Regions from separate parts of the Bradyrhizobium sp. 195 genome, predicted to be linked through region 2. Evidence: riboswitches for the same ligand, from Rfam matches in the RefSeq annotation. Region 2 holds a riboswitch; the other holds the start of a gene.
The links. Region 2 has a riboswitch for S-adenosylmethionine ahead of metX (homoserine O-acetyltransferase MetX). Riboswitches for the same ligand answer to the same signal wherever they lie in the genome.

Region 1 (7,954 bases), 1.4 Mb from region 2:
CGATATAGGAGGTCTCCGCGATCACCGTGCAGGTGCCGGCCGACAGTGCGATCACGTTGGGCCAGGCGAGGCCGAGCAGCGTGCGCAGGATCGGCCCGTCGGTCAGCGCGCTTCGCATCGGCTGCGGAGGCGGCGGCAGCGGACGCTCTTGCTCATCGACCGGGATTTCGGCGATGTCGGACATATCCTCTCCGGGGCACGAGCGCTCTTGGCGGCGCGGCAATGCGTAGGTGTGACAATAAATTTCTTCGCGCGCAGGGCGCGGTGGAGAGCTTGTTAGCACGCCGCGGAGCGATTGCTCCTGCGCCAGATGCAGGCGTGCCCTGCGGCAGCGCATTTCAATGGGTGAGCTATTCGATCGTCCAGGTCAGCGGCGGGTGGCCTCCACGGGCGGGGCGCAGATGCACGCCGATATACCGCCCGCATCCCGCAGCCAGGCCTTCGAACAATCCCTCCAGCACCCTGGCGCAAGCGGGATGATAGTCCGTGACGTCATCCATCAGCTTCCAGCTCTGCTGGCGGATTTCGAAGCTGCCTTCGGATTGCGCGGTCTCCGCCACGTCGTCCTGCGCGGCGAACAGCGCGCCCAGGAACGACGCGAACTCGCCTGCCCCGCCGCGGCTCATCGCCAGCGCGGCTGCGACTTCGTCAAAGTGCTGTATGCCGATCAGCTTGCCGGTGAGGTGCAGCAGATAGCCGGCGTCTTCCGGCCCGAACAGCTGCACCATCACGGGCGCCGCCGTGCGCACATATTCCATCGCGTAGTTGCGATAGGCTTTCTCCAGACGCGGTTTCGGCCAACTCGCGACCGGCAGCGCCGGCGCGGTCTTGGCGTCGAACAATGGCGCTTCCAGATGCCGCGCGAACACCAGGCGCTGATCGAGTTCTAGCGGATGGTCGTATTGATGATAGTAGCCTTCGAGCCCGTCCTGGCCATCGACGCTCTGCTTGGTGCAGACGAACCCAAGACGGAGATCGCCCAGCGCAGCACCGTTATTCGCGTGCCAGCCGCGCAGTATCGCACGCGAGACCTCGCCGGGCACGCCGCAGATCGCCGTGCCCTTCCAGATCCAGCGCGGCGGCGGATAGCGAATCCAGGCCTTGATGTCGCTCTCATGCATGTATTCGACATGCACGCCGCCGATCCAGTTGGAGAGGTAGTGATATTGCGCGGCGGCCACCGCCGGCGGCAGGTGACTGAGGCCGAGCTTTTCAAGCCCTGGCAGGAAGCGCTCCTGCTGCTGGCGGCGAAATACGCGGAAGACGAACTCGGCGGCATCCGCAGGTCCGCGTCGCGTGACGACGGTGAGGATGAGGCCGGTGAAGTAGGCGTGATAGAGGTCCGCGACCGCTCGCCAGCGCTTCCATTGGGCTTGCTGCGCGAGGTCCGATGCAGCGGTCATGTTCGCTCCCGATCGTTGTTTTGATCGAGTGTGTCACCGTACCTTCAGGCAAGCAACATGACGTCCAAGCAGGCCGCCCTGCGCGACCGCCCGCCAATTCCGCATCACGAAGTTTGCGGCGACGCCGTCTTCGCGGCGCGCTCTCGCTCGAGCCGTTCGGTGACATCGCGCGCCATCGCCACAGATCCCAAGACGTTGCCGCCGGAATCGCGCACCAGCGCGAAGGTCATCTCGATGTAGAGCTTGCGTCCGCTCTTGTGCAGCGCGCGGGTGAGTGTCGGCTTGCCCGCAAGCTTCATCGTGCCGCTGGCGAGCGCGGCCTCGAAGCCCTTCCAGTGCGCAGCGCGCAAATGTTCGGGAATGATCAGGTCGAGATTCTGGCCGAGCGCTTCGTCCGCGGTGAAGCCGAACAGCGCGACCGAGGCGCGATTCCAACGCATGATCGTGCCGGAGCGATCCGAATAGATCAGCGCATCCGCGACGTCTTCGGCGATCTTTGCGTCGAGCTCGGATTGATTGCTCATCTCGTCACCTCGCATGTAGCCCGGATTTCACTTCGCACCCTGACACACCGGTGTCATCGCCCGACTTGATCGGGCGATCCAGTATTCCAGAGGCCGTGGTGATTGATCCGATAAGCCGCGGCGTACTGGATGCCCCGGTCGAGCCGGGGCATGACAGTAGAATGTGCCGCTACACCCGGAAATGCTTCGATAGTTTGAGGCCCTGGGCCTGGTAATTGGAACCGATGCGCTGGCCGTACATCGCATCGGGGCGCGCCAGCATCTTCTCGTAGACGAGACGGCCGACGATCTGGCCATGCTCGAGGATGAACGGCACTTCGCGCGAGCGCACCTCGAGCACCGCGCGCGCCCCCTGCCCGCCGGCGCCGGCATAGCCGAAGCCGGGATCGAAGAATCCGGCGTAGTGCACGCGGAATTCGCCGACCAGGGGATCGAACGGCACCATCTCCGCGGCGTAGTCGGGCGGCACCTGCACCGCTTCCTTCGAGGCGAGGATGTAGAACTCGCCGGGATCGAGGATCAGGCTGCCGTCGGGACGCGCCGAGATGGGCTCCCAGAAGTCCTCGACGGAATAGCCCGAGCGGCGATCGACGTCGACGACGCCGGTGTGGCGCTTGGCGCGATAGCCGACGAAGCCGTTCGCTTTCTCACCGGACAGATCGACGGAGACGGCGACGCCGCCCGACAGGTCGGCATCGTCGATGTCGACGAGGCGCTCGACGGCATGCAAGCCATCGAGCTCGTCGGCGTTGAGGATGGCGTCACCAGTGCGGAAGCGCACCTGGCTGAGGCGCGAGCCCTCGCTGACCAGCACCGGAAACGTCTTCGGGCTGATCTCGGCATAGAGCGGGCCGTGATAGCCGGCGCCGATCATGTCGAACCGGCGGGTGCCGTCGGCGATCACGCGGGTGAAGACGTCGAGCCGGCCGGTGGAGCTCTTCGGGTTGGCGGCCGCGACGATCTCCGGCGGCAGCGCGAGGCTCTCCAGCAGCGGCACGATGTAGACGCAGTTCGTCTCCAGCACCGCGCCGTCGGCGAGGCTGAACTCGTGCAGCTTCAATTCGTCGATGCGCTCGGCCACCGTGGCGCCGGGACCGGGCAGGAAGCTGGCGCGGACGCGGTAGGCGATGTCGCCGAGACGCAAATCGAGGCTCGCCGGCTGGATCTGGCTCTCGACGAAGTCGTAGGCGGGCAGGATAAGCCCCGCGTCCGCCATCGCCGCGATCATGCGGTCGGGCAGGATACCATTGGCGTCTGGCGCGACCGTAAACGTCAACCGGGTATCCTCATCAGGGGTCAAATGCATCCGGACATGCGGGAAATACAAGCCTTTTACGGCTATCCGATGGACGCCTTGACGGAAAGGGCATTGCGGAATATGAGCATCACTTATCCCGTGGTGATTTGAGCCGGCCGGCTTGCAGCCACGTTAAATAAGTCGCTAAACAGGCCGGGGACCTCTGTGATCCCGGCCCGTGGAGATATCCAGGCCGGTTTTTTTGTGACCGTTTTCGACGAGGCGGTCATGTCGGAGGTACCTATGTCGAAGTCGCCTGCCAACTACCGTCCCGAAACCCGCCTGGTCCATTCCGGCACCCTGCGCTCGCAATATGGCGAGACGTCGGAGTCGCTGTTCCTGACCCAGGGCTACGTCTACAACAGCGCCGAGGAGTGCGAGGCGCGGTTCAAGGGCGAGGATCCGGGCTTCATCTATTCGCGCTACTCCAACCCGACCATCGCGATGTTCGAGCGCCGCATGATCGAGCTGGAGGGCGCCGAGGCGGCCCGCTCGGCGGCAACAGGCATGGCCGCGGTGACGACCGCGATCCTGGCACCGCTCAAGGCCGGCGATCACGTGGTGGCCTCGCGGGCGCTGTTCGGCTCGTGCCTCTACGTCGTGCAGGACCTCTTGCCGCGCTACGGCATCGAGACCACGCTGGTCGACGGGCTCGACCTCGACCAATGGCAGCGCGCGGTGAGGCCGAACACCAAGACGTTCTTCCTGGAGAGCCCGACCAATCCGACGCTCGATGTGCTCGACATTCCCGGCATCGCCGAGATCGCACACAAGGGCGGCGCGCGGCTCATCGTCGACAACGTGTTCGCAACCCCGATCTGGCAGAGCCCGCTCGCGCTCGGCGCCGACGTCGTGGTCTATTCCGCGACCAAGCATATCGACGGCCAGGGCCGCTGCCTCGGCGGCGTCATCCTGTCCTCGGAAGCCTTCATCGCCGAGCACATCCACAATTTCATGCGCCAGACCGGCCCGTCGATCTCGCCGTTCAACGCCTGGGTCCTGCTCAAGGGCCTGGAGACGCTCGGCGTGCGCGTGCGCGCGCAGACCGATACCGCGGCACGGATTGCCGAGGTGCTGGCGAGCCATCCGAAGGTCGCACGGCTGGTTTATCCCGGCCGCGCCGATCATCCGCAGGCGGCGCTGGTGAAGAAGCAGATGCGCGGCGGCTCGACCCTGGTCGGCTTCGAGGTCAAGGGCGGCAAGCAGGCTGCGTTCCGCGTGCTCAACGAGCTCAAGCTTGCGAGGATCTCGAACAATCTCGGCGACGCCAAGAGCCTCGTCACGCATCCGGCGACCACGACGCATCAGCGCCTGAAGCCCGAAGACCGCGCCGCCCTCGGCATCGGCGAGGGCTTCATCCGCTTCTCGGCGGGACTCGAGCATGCGGATGATCTGATCGAGGATCTGACCGCGGCGCTGGAGAAGGCGTGAGTTTTTGAATTGTAGGGTGGGTTAGCCGAAGGCGTAACCCACCTCTTTGATCTCCGCGGCAACAGAAGTGGTGGGTTACGGCTTCGCCTAACCCACCCTACGGCACCGAGTTACATCGGCCGATAAGTCCGCACATCCGCAGGCACGTTCACTCCGAGCTTGATCTGGCCGACGGAGCGGATGATGTCGTCGCCGAGCAGCTGGGCGAAGCAGGCATAGCCCCAATCGTTCATGTGCAGGCCGTCGGCGATCACGAAGCTCTCGACCGGAATCGATTGGTTCTCGTGCCAGTCACGCATCACCTCGAAGCGGGGAAAGATGCCGACGTGGCGGAGTTCAGCGACGTTGCCGAGCAGCTTGATCATCTTGCCGGCGCTCTCCTTGCGCTGGTTGACGGCCGGCGAATATTGCGGATCGACCAGCACGATGTCGGCACCGCCGGCGGCCTGGATGCGGCTGATGCCGTCCTCGACCAGTTTTGCGGTGTCGCCGGGATCGAGATTGCGCAGCACGGCGTTGGTGCCGACCTGCCAGATCACGAGATCCGGATGCACGTCGATCACCTGCGTCTGAAGACGCTTCATCATCTCGGGCGCGTCCTCGCCGCCGACGCCGGCATTGACGACGGTGATGTCGGCGGTCGGATAGTGCCGGCGCAGCTGTGCGGCGAGACGGTTCGGATAATTGAACTCCGGCGAGCTCGCGCCGAAACCCGCGGTCGACGACGAGCCGAACGCGACGATGACGACGGGCTGGCCGGCGACGAGCTTGCTTGCGACATGCGGCAGCGTGCCCATCGCCTTCGAGCCACCCTTCGGCGGCAGGCAGGGTACGCGGCTGAAGACGTCGGCGGCGGATTTGGCGACCTGCTTCACCTTGTCGACGGCGCGCGCCGTGACGCCGCGCTGCTCGGGCGACGTCACTGCGACTGTGGTCTGGGAGGGCGAAGCGGGAGCGGGATCAGCCGATTGCGCGGGTACGGGCGTGGCCGGCGCCTGCGCATGCGACTGCGAGGCCGGCATCAGCAACAACAGCATCGCGGCTGCAGGCGCGGCCAACCATGTCGTCAGGCAAAAAGGGCGGAGAGAACTCATTAACGCTAGACCTCAATTTTGCTGCTGGGCCGGCTCTAGATGGGCAGCGTCGATCACGAACTGTGCCAACGCCCGGCCAAGGCAATCATGGACCTGTTTCGCCAATTCGGGCCCGCGGGACGGGCTGAACAGGTCGAACTGACCCTGATCATTCCACTGCCGCATGATCGCGAAACGATCGAACAGCGGAATATCATGCTCCTGTGCTACCACGCGCATATTATCGAGAAACGGTTGCGCCGAGATCATGGTTTCGGTGCGCGGGCTGTACTGCAAATTCATCAAGACGACGTCGGCCCCTGCCTTTTGCAACGCAACAACCCCTTGGGTCACGGCGCTGCGAAATTCGTCGGGATCGATGGATCGGATGGCATCCACGGTCCCGGTTTGCCAGACGACCAAAGTAGGCGTTTTTGCTTCTATCAGCTTAACGAAGGTAGAGGCGGCCTCCTCCGCCGTTCTTTTGCTCTGTATTTCTACGGAGACGTGCACCACCTCGGACGCAGGCAGCTTCTCCTTGAGGATCGCCTCCATGCGCGCCGGATAGGAGCTGCTCTCCGAAGACGGAATCGTGGTCGAGCGGCTGCCGATGACGAGGATGTCGAGCGGTTTGCCGGCCTTGACGGCATCGGCGACCTTGAGAAGCCGACTTTCGCTGGTCAGCAGATAGGTCGGCAGTTCGCACGCCGCGGGCGCGGCAGGCGCAGCATCGCTCGCGCGCGCCACAGGCGCGGCGAGGCTACCGCATAGCAGGATCAGGCTCAGGAGAACCTTCGCCTTCATCAGCCCCCTCCCGCCAGATCGGCGTTGCCGACGGCGTTTTTGGTTTTCGCACCGCTCTTGTCAGCCACCCGCTTGTACCACGAAATCACCCACGCCACGCCCCACATGATCAGGACCCCGGAGAGACTAATCAGCGCATGCATGGCTGCGCCGCCGGAGACTTCGGCGAGAATGAAATGGCCGGCAAAGGCCAGGAACACGCCGAGGCAGAAGATCTCGAGCGAATGCTGGCCACATAGAATCAATGGTCGCAGCCAGCGCGATTTCAAGCCCGGCCAATCCCGGGGTAGGAAGCGCACGGTGAGTGCGGCCAGCGCCAGGAAATGCGTGAAGCGCAGCACGTCGAGATCGGTCTTGTCGATCGGGTACATCCACTGCTCGATCCGCTTCGGCATGAAGTGGGAGAGCTGCGGCACGTACCAGGTCAGCGTCACGCAGAACGCCGCCGCGAGATAGGCGATCGAGATCCACATCGTAACCGGCGAGGCCAGGATGCGCGACATCCGTCGCGCACCTCCGAGCGCGCACCATGCACCGAACACGAACAGCAATTGCCAGGCGAAGGGATTGAAGGCCCAGAACCCGTTCGGATAGGCCGACAGATAGAGATCGTATTCCCAGGTGACGACGTAGAGCGCGACCGAGAGGCCGAGCGTGAAGTCGGGGCGCCATTTCATCGACCACAGGATCAGCGGCAGCGCCAGCATCAGCACGATGTAGAGCGGCAGCACGTCCATGTTGACGGGTCGGAAGCGCAGCAGCAGCGCCTGCACGATGGTGATGTCGGGCTGCTTGAGGAAATCCAGAATGCCCATTTCTTCGGTGTAGAGCGGGTTCTCGAACCTGGTCGCGACATAGGAGATTTCTGCGAGGAAGATCGTGAACAGGAAGACGTGGGCGACATAGATCTGCCAGACCCGGCGCAGGATGCGCGCGGTGGCGATGAGGACGCCGCTCTCCAGCATCGCCCTTCCGTAGACGAAGGCGGCGGTGTAGCCGGAGATGAAGATGAAGATCTCGGTGGCGTCGCTGAAGCCGTAATTGCGGATCGTGAACCACGTCAGCAGACTTGCCGGCAGATGGTCGATGAAGATCAGCCACAGCGCGAGGCCGCGGAACAGGTCGAGCCGGAGTTCGCGCTCGCCGATGGCGGGCAGCGTGATCGCCGGCGCGGCGGCGCGCGGCTTGCTCCCCGCGGGTTTGGCCCCCGCGGTTCCCGCGATCGTCTGTCCCGTCACTTGGTCGGCAATGGTCATCGGGGGCGAAAACCCTTCCGCAAATCGCGACGCGTCAAGGAGTGTACCGGTCCGGTCGTCAACTCGCAAAGCGGCCGGATCTTCGGGGGTGTCATTCCCTTCGAATCTGGCGGGACGATGTCGCCAAAGCTACCCGCGGCGTTTGGTTCCGGGGCCGGATTTCGGT
Region 2 (7,954 bases):
GGTGCCCCTCGCGCATCGCGAGCGACTGCGCAGACTGGACGAAGCCCCTGGAGCGTTCGGTATATTTGTCGATATTCATCTTTTCTGTCCCTCGGCCTGCCCTCGGGGCCCTCTAAGGCACCCCAAACGGCATCTTCATTGGGTTTCCAATTACCGCATTGACGTTTCTCAACCGGTAACGGTCGTATTTTGCCGACATTGCGCCGGCCTGACGCAGATGTGGGAAGCTGGTTGCGGATGCGAAAGAGGCGCCTTCACAATTTCGTGCGCTGATCCGCCAGCTTGGCGGGTCCGGGTCGAATCCCTTAAGTAGCGGCATGACAGCCAGCCGCACCGCCGAGATCACCGGCCTCTACCGCTACCCGATCAAGGGCCTGACGCCCGAGTCCCTGCGCCACGCCCCCTTGCGGGCGGGCCAGACCCTACCCGCCGACCGCCGCTATGCCATCGAGAACGGCCCGAGCGGGTTCGACCCTGATGCGCCCGAATGGAAGCCGAAAATCCAGTTTCTGATGCTGGCGCGCAACGAGCGGCTCGCTGAGCTCGACAGCCGTTTCGACGACGCCACCAATGTGTTGACCATCCGCAGGGACGGCCAGAGCGTCGCCAGCGGCGATCTGGAGACCGCAGCCGGGCGCGCTGCCATCGAGCGCTACTTCACGGAGAACTTTCAGCCAGAGCTGAAGGGGCCTCCGAAGGTGCTGTCCGGCCGCGACCACAGCTTCTCCGATGTCGCCCGCAAGGTCGTCTCCATCATCAATCTCGGCAGTGTCCGCGCCATCGAGGCCATGCTGGGCGGCACTGCCGTGCATCCGCTGCGCTTCCGCGCCAATCTCTACGTGAAGGGCTGGCCGGCCTGGTCGGAGCTCGATCTCGTCGGCCAGACGCTCGCGATCGGGCAGGCCCGGCTGAAAGTGGTCAAGCGCATCGTCCGCTGCCCTGCCACCAATGTCGATCCCGAGACCGGCAAGCGCGATCTCGAAATCCCGCCCACGCTCTCGCGCCATCTCGGCCACATGGACTGCGGCATCTATGCCGAGGTGATCGCCAACGGCGACATCGGCATGGGCGATGCGGTTGCGATGGAAGAGCCGAAGCTCATCTGAGCTGCCGTAGGGTGGGCAAAGCGAAGCGTGCCCACCACTTCGTTCTCGAATGCTGACACACCGCTGGTGGGCACGGCGCTTCGCGCCTTTGCCCACCCTACGGCTCCATGGCTAGTTCGGCATCACATACGCATAAATCCGGCCGCGCGAGACCGGCGCCTCTCGGACGCGATTGCCGTTGTTGCCGGAGATCATGATCGGATTGCCCTGCGCGTCGATGCCGGTGATGATGCCGACATGGCCGCCGCGACGGCCGCGCGACATCACCGCGATTGCGCCGACCTGCGGACCGGAGACGCGCGTGCCGTAACGCGCGAACGAGCTCGCCATGTCCGATCCCGTGCCCTGATGGCCGGTGTGCTGCAGCACCATGTTCATGAAGCGCGCGCACCACAGGCTGCCGCGCCCGGTCGGATTGCTGCCGACATAGCGGCGCGCCTCCGAGACGAGGCCCGATCCACCGCCGAAGCCGCTGTTGCTCATGCCGCTACCGGCCATGCCGCCGTTCGCGCCTGTGGCCATTCCATCGCTACCGCGCATAGCCATTCGATGGCTACCGCCCGTGGCCATTCGACCGCTGCCTCTAATGATCGTTTCACCATTGCCGCTCATGGCAACACCGGGGCTATTGGCGTTCGGGTCATAGCTGGCAAAGGTGTTGCCGAATCCGCCCGCCTGCAACTGCGCCGCGCCGCGCTCGAAGCGCGAGCTGCGTGCATGGTGGCGGTAATGATGATGTCTGCCGTGGTGCACGTAAGCGTGCCGCTCTGCGCTATGACGATGATGCGGCCGCGCTGAGGCCGGAGAAATGAACGCGGCAACCGCCGCGAAGAAAAGCGCCAGCGCGACGACACAACGCGACAGGCGAGACGCAAACAACTCAAACATTACTCATCCTTCGTTGACACCCCCACTTCCAGGTCGACCCGTGCTGTGGCCGACATGCGTCTGGCCGTTAAGCCGCCCGATGTGGCGAGAAAAAGACGCCGCGCCGGCGAATGGCTGCGATGATTTTGCGCCGATGCTCTCCTGATGCCGCCGCATTGCGGACAACGACATTAACTGCGATCCTGAATAGGCGGCTTGAAGAGAGGGAAACAGTTAATGCCCCACGCCACGACCACGGACGACGTCCGCATCTATTTCGAGGAAGCGGGCGCGGGCACGCCGATAATTTTTCTGCACGAATTCGCGGCCGACTACACCAATTGGGAGCCGCAGATGCGCTACTTCTCGCGCGGCCACCGCTGCATCACTTATTCCGCGCGCGGCTACACGCCGTCGGACGTGCCTGATGGCGAGGTCTACAGCTACAAGCACTTCTACACCGACGCGCTCGCGGTGCTCGATCATCTCGAGATCGAGCGCGCACATCTCGTCGGCCTGTCGATGGGCGCCTACTCATCGCTCCAGATCGGATTGAACGCGCCACAACGTGCGCTGTCGATGACGCTGGCCGGCGTCGGCTCCGGCTCGGAGCTCGAGAACCTCGACGCCTGGCGCAAGCAATGCCGCGCCAATGCCGAGCAGTACGAGACGCTGGGCTCCGCCGAGGTCGCGAAAGTCACACGCGAGGCGCCGAGCCGGATTCCCTTTCTGGTGAAGGATCCGCGCGGGCACGCCGATTTCTACGCCGCGCTGGCGCGGCATGACGCCAAGGGATCGGCGCACACGATGCGCGGCTTCCAGGGCGGGCGCCCCTCGATCTACACGATGACGGATGCGATCAAGAAGGCGACGACGCCGGCGCTGATCATCTGCGGCGACGAGGACGATCCCTGCGTTGGGCCGAGCCTGTTCCTGAAGAAGCATCTGCCCGCGGCGGGGCTGGCGATGTTTCCGAAATCGGGCCACGTGCTCAATCTGGAAGAACCCGCGCTGTTCAACGAAAGCGTCGAGCGGTTCGTGACGCTGGTGGAAGCGGGAAGATGGCCGGTGCGCGATCCGAGGTCGCTGGCGGCGCACTAGGCACCGCTATAACCGCTTACTCGGTCATTGCGAGCGCAGCGAAGCAATCCAGACTACCTCAGCGGAAACAGTCTGGATTGCTTCGTCGCAAGGGCTCCTCGCAATGACGAGCAACTACTACTTCCCGCCGCCCCTGCTCAGCAAAAACACGCCCTGCTCGCCGAACATATTCCACACCCACCACGGCAGGTTCAGCGGCACCGGGCGGCCATAGAGATCGAGTGCGACCGAGCGCTCCATCTTGACGTTGATCTCGTCGCAGAGCTGCACGAAATCCTTGATGGTGCAGAAATGGATGTTGGCGGTGTCGTACCAGGTCGCCGGCAAATTCTCGGTGCGGGGCATGTGGCCGCCGATCAGGAGCTGGAGCCGCATCTTCCAGAAGCCGAAATTCGGGAACGAGACGATGGCGCGGCGGCCGATGCGCAGCAGATTCTCCAGCACCACCCGCGGCTGCCGCGTCGCCTGCAGCGTTTGCGACAGGATCACGTAGTCGAAGGCGTCATCCGGATAATTGACGAGGTCGGTGTCGGCATCGCCCTGCACCACCGCAAGACCCTTGGCGACGCAGCGGTTGACGCCCTCGCGCGACAATTCGATGCCGCGGCCGTCGATGCCGCGGGTCTCCAGCAACTGGAGCAGATCGCCCTCGCCGCAGCCGACGTCGAGCACCTTCGAGCCCGGCTTCACCATTTCGGCCACTAGCCGATAATCGGCGCGAAAATCGCCGGACTGGCCGGTCGCAACGCCGCCGAGCGGCAAGACTTCCTGCACGGACATCTTAGCTATCCTTCAGTCCGCGGGCCTTGCCTGCCGATTGCAGGAAGGCGCGGGAGATATCGAAGAATTCGGGCACGTCGAGCAGGAAGGCGTCATGCCCGCGATCGGTCTCGATCTCGGCGAACGACACCCGCGCGCTCGAGGCGTTCAGCGCGTGCACCAGCGCGCGCGATTCCGAGGTCGGGAAGAGCCAATCGCTGGTGAACGAGACCACGCAGAAGCGCGTCTTGATATCGGCGAACGCCTTCGCCAGCACGCCGCCATGGTCGGCGGCGATGTCGAAATAGTCCATCGCGCGCGTCAGATAGAGATAGGAGTTGGCGTCGAAGCGCTCGACGAAGGAGGAGCCCTGGTAGCGCAGATAGCTCTCGACCTGGAAATCCGCATCGAACGAGAAGGTCGGCAGCTCGCGGTCCTGCATGCGCCGGCCGAACTTGCGATGCAGCGCGGCGTCCGAGAGATAGGTGATGTGTGCCGCCATTCGCGCGACCCCGAGCCCGCGATGCGGATGAATGCCGTGATCAGCATAGCCGCCCCCATGCCAATCGGGATCGGCCATCACGGCCTGGCGGCCGAGCTCGTGGAAGGCGATGTTCTGCGCGGAGTGCCGCGTCGAGCAGGCAATCGCCAACGCAGAGAACACGCGGGCAGGATAGGCGGCGGTCCATTGCAGCACCTGCATGCCGCCCATCGAGCCGCCGACGACCGCAAACAGCGTGTCGATGCCGAGCCGGTCGACCAGCATCGCCTGCGCGCGCACCATGTCGGGGATGGTGATGACAGGGAAATCCAGACCCCAGACCTTGCCGGTGGACGGATTGATGGATGCCGGCCCGGTCGAGCCCATGCAGCCGCCGATCACGTTGGAGCAGATGATGAAGTAGTGCTTGGGATCAATGGGGCGGCCGGGGCCGACCAGCGTCTCCCACCAGCCGGGCTTGCCGGTGACGGGATGCACATTGGCGACATGCTGATCGCCGGTCAGCGCATGGCAGATCAGAACGGCGTTGGAGCGATCGGCGTTGAGCTCGCCATAGGTCTGGTAGGCGATCTGGAACGGGGTGAGATCGACGCCGCAATCGAGCCGCAGCGGCTGCTCGGTGCCGAAATGCGCGACCTGCGAGCTCGGATGATCCACCTCGTGCGATCGCTCGTCGGCGCTGATCGCAGGACTCGGTATCGACTTGACGCCACCCATCTGACCATCGACCTCGTTTGCGATCAAACGCTTGATCGCCACTTGCATCAGGCCATGAAAAACCCGGCCTGAACGATAGGTTCGGCCGGGATCGGAAGCGTCCCCGGCCTGTTTAGCGAGTTTTTTAACGTGGCTGCAAGCCGGCCGGCTCAAATGACCACGGAACGGGCAAAAGCTACCGTCTTGGGCGGTTTTCGTCAAGTCGCGGCCGGGATCGGCTCAATTCGCCTCTGTCGCGTCGACCGAAAAGGACGTGATTTCTCTTTGCTTTCGCCGCCCCGACTGCCTAATCAGGGCATCCCCCAATCGAAACGATCGACAGCCAAGACATGTCCCAACGCCCGCCCGCGCCACCATCGCTGCAGGAACTGCGCAAGGAGATCGACGCGATCGACGAGGGCATGCATCGCCTCCTCATGCAGCGCGGCGACATCATCGACCGCCTGATCCAGGTGAAGCAGACCCAGGAGGTCGGCTCCGCGTTCCGCCCGGCGCGCGAGGCCGCGATGATGCGCGACCTCGTGCAGCGCCATCGCGGCATCCTGCCGCTCGACACGGTCGAGAGCATCTGGCGCGTCATCATCTCGACCTTCACCTATGTGCAGGCGCCGTTCTCCGTGCATGCCGACATCTCCGTGAGCGAGCCGGCGATGCGCGATTCCGCGCGCTTCCATTTTGGTTTTACGGTGCCCTACGTCGCGCATTTCAGCGCGCAGGCCGCGGTCGAAGCGGTGGCGAAGTCCAAGGGCGATCTGGCGCTGGTTTCGGCGACCTCAAGCCGCACGCCCTGGTGGCTCTCGCTCGAGCAAGAAGGCGCGCCAAAAATCATCGCGCGTCTGCCCTTCGTCGAGCGCGCCGACCATCCGGCCGCACTGCCGGTGTTCGCAATCTCGCGCGTCGCCGACAGCGCTTTGGTGACGGAGGTCGAGACCTTCAGCGTGCGCGTCTCGGGATGGAACGCCGAGGTCGCGCGTGCCCTGTCTCCGCTCGCCGAGATCGTGGCGGTGCCCGACACCGCCTTCGACGGCGCGGCGCTGCTGGTCTCGGTCACGGGTGCGACCAGCATCGACAAAATCAGGGCTGCCCTGATCGAGGCGGGGGCCTCGGTTCGCTCCACGGCCCTCGTCGGCAGCCACGCAACGCGCTATACGGTGCCCCCGACCGGGGCGAAATCGTAAACCGCGCGCCACGCCCCGCCATTTTCGGAGTTGAAGATGTCCCGCCCCGTGCCGAATCCCGGCATTCTCGATATTGCGCCCTACACGCCCGGCAAGAGCCCGGTCGCCGAGCCGGGCCGCAAGGTATTCAAGCTCTCGGCCAACGAGACGCCGTTCGGGCCCTCGCCCAAGGCGATCGAGGCGTTCAAGCGCGTGGCGGACCATCTGGAGGACTATCCGGAAGGAACCTCGCGCGTGCTGCGCGAGGCGATCGGCCGTTCCTTCGGGCTCGATCCCAACCGCATCATCTGCGGCGCCGGCTCGGACGAGATCCTCAACCTGCTCGCTCACACCTATCTCGGCCAGGGCGACGAGGCGATCTCGACCACGCACGGCTTCCTGGTCTACCCGATCGCGACCATGGCGGTCGGTGCCAAGAATGTCGTCGCGCAGGAGACCAACCTCACCTGCGACGTCGACGCCATCCTGAAAGCCGTGACGCCGCGCACCAAGCTGGTCTGGCTCGCCAACCCGAACAATCCGACCGGGACCTATGTGCCGTTCGACGAGGTCAAGCGGCTGCGCGCCGGCCTGCCCTCGCACGTGCTGCTGGTGCTGGATGCCGCCTATTGCGATTACGTCTCGCGCAACGATTACGAGATGGGGATCGAGCTCGTCGCCACCACCGAGAATACGGTGGTGACGCACACATTCTCCAAGATCCACGGCCTCGCGGCGCTGCGCATCGGCTGGATGTTCGGCCCCGAGCACATCATCGACGCCGTCAACCGCATCCGCGGTCCCTTCAACGTGTCGACGCCGGCGATGTATGCCGCGGTCGCCGCGATCGAGGACACAGCGCACCAGGCGATGTCGAAGCAGTTCACCGAGACCTGGCGCAACTGGCTCACCGAGGAGATCGGCAAGCTCGGACTGAAGGTGACGCCGAGCGTCGCCAATTTCGTGCTGATCCACTTCCCGACCGACAAGGGCAAGTCCGCTGATGACGCCGACGCCTTCCTCACCAAGCGCGGCCTGGTGTTGCGCGCGTTGAAGAACTACGGCCTGCCGCATTCGCTGCGCATGACCATCGGCACCGAGGAAGCCAATCGCCTCGTGGTCGATGCCTTGCGCGACTTCGTGGCCGGCAAATGAGCGCGGATCCGCACTTCCAGCGTGTCGCGCTGATCGGCTTCGGCCTGATCGGCGGCTCGATCGCGCGCGCTGCGAAGCTCCAGGGCCTGGCGGGCGAGATCGTCACCACCGCGCGCTCGGAGAAGACGCGCGCGCGGGTGATGGAGCTCGGCATCGTCGACCAGGTCGTGGCTACCAATGCGGAAGCGGTGAAGGATGCCGATCTCGTCATCCTCTGCATTCCCGTCGGCGCCTGCGGACCTGTGGCCCAGGAGATCGCCGCGCACCTGAAGCCAGGCGCTGTTATCTCCGACGTCGGCTCGGTCAAGGGCGCGATCGTCAGGGACATGGCGCCGCACCTGCCGAAGACCGTTCATTTCGTGCCGGCGCATCCGGTCGCGGGCACCGAGCATTCGGGTCCGGATTCAGGTTTCGCCGAGCTCTTCATCAACCGCTGGTGCATTCTCACCCCGCCCGAAGGCGTCGACGCCGCGGCCACCGATCGCCTGCGCGCGTTCTGGGCGGCGATGGGCGCCAAGGTCGAGGTCATGACGCCGGATCATCACGATCTCGTGCTCGCCATCACCAGCCATCTGCCGCATCTGATCGCC

Region 1: it holds a riboswitch for S-adenosylmethionine, as region 2 does, so the genes downstream of both, IVB26_RS02270 (O-succinylhomoserine sulfhydrylase) here and metX (homoserine O-acetyltransferase MetX) in region 2, are expected to answer to the same signal.

The regions. Positions count from the first base shown of each region.
Region 1 covers NZ_CP082161.1:505,162-513,115, reverse strand. Annotated here, with positions in the region: gene IVB26_RS02290 (MATE family efflux transporter) at 1-184, opposite strand, end outside; gene IVB26_RS02285 (hypothetical protein) at 351-1,403, opposite strand; gene IVB26_RS02280 (PAS domain S-box protein) at 1,508-1,927, opposite strand; gene IVB26_RS02275 (2'-deoxycytidine 5'-triphosphate deaminase) at 2,097-3,233, opposite strand; SAM riboswitch at 3,314-3,393, shown strand; gene IVB26_RS02270 (O-succinylhomoserine sulfhydrylase) at 3,468-4,655, shown strand; gene IVB26_RS02265 (SGNH/GDSL hydrolase family protein) at 4,766-5,749, opposite strand; gene IVB26_RS02260 (SGNH/GDSL hydrolase family protein) at 5,762-6,532, opposite strand; gene IVB26_RS02255 (OpgC domain-containing protein) at 6,532-7,788, opposite strand.
Region 2 covers NZ_CP082161.1:7,430,665-7,438,618, forward strand. Annotated here, with positions in the region: gene clpB (ATP-dependent chaperone ClpB) at 1-79, opposite strand, end outside; gene IVB26_RS34610 (MOSC domain-containing protein) at 318-1,106, shown strand; gene IVB26_RS34615 (TIGR02594 family protein) at 1,218-1,994, opposite strand; gene IVB26_RS34620 (alpha/beta fold hydrolase) at 2,211-3,074, shown strand; gene metW (methionine biosynthesis protein MetW) at 3,192-3,854, opposite strand; gene metX (homoserine O-acetyltransferase MetX) at 3,856-5,052, opposite strand; SAM riboswitch at 5,144-5,223, opposite strand; gene IVB26_RS34635 (chorismate mutase) at 5,382-6,230, shown strand; gene hisC (histidinol-phosphate transaminase) at 6,267-7,364, shown strand; gene IVB26_RS34645 (prephenate/arogenate dehydrogenase family protein) at 7,361-7,954, shown strand, end outside.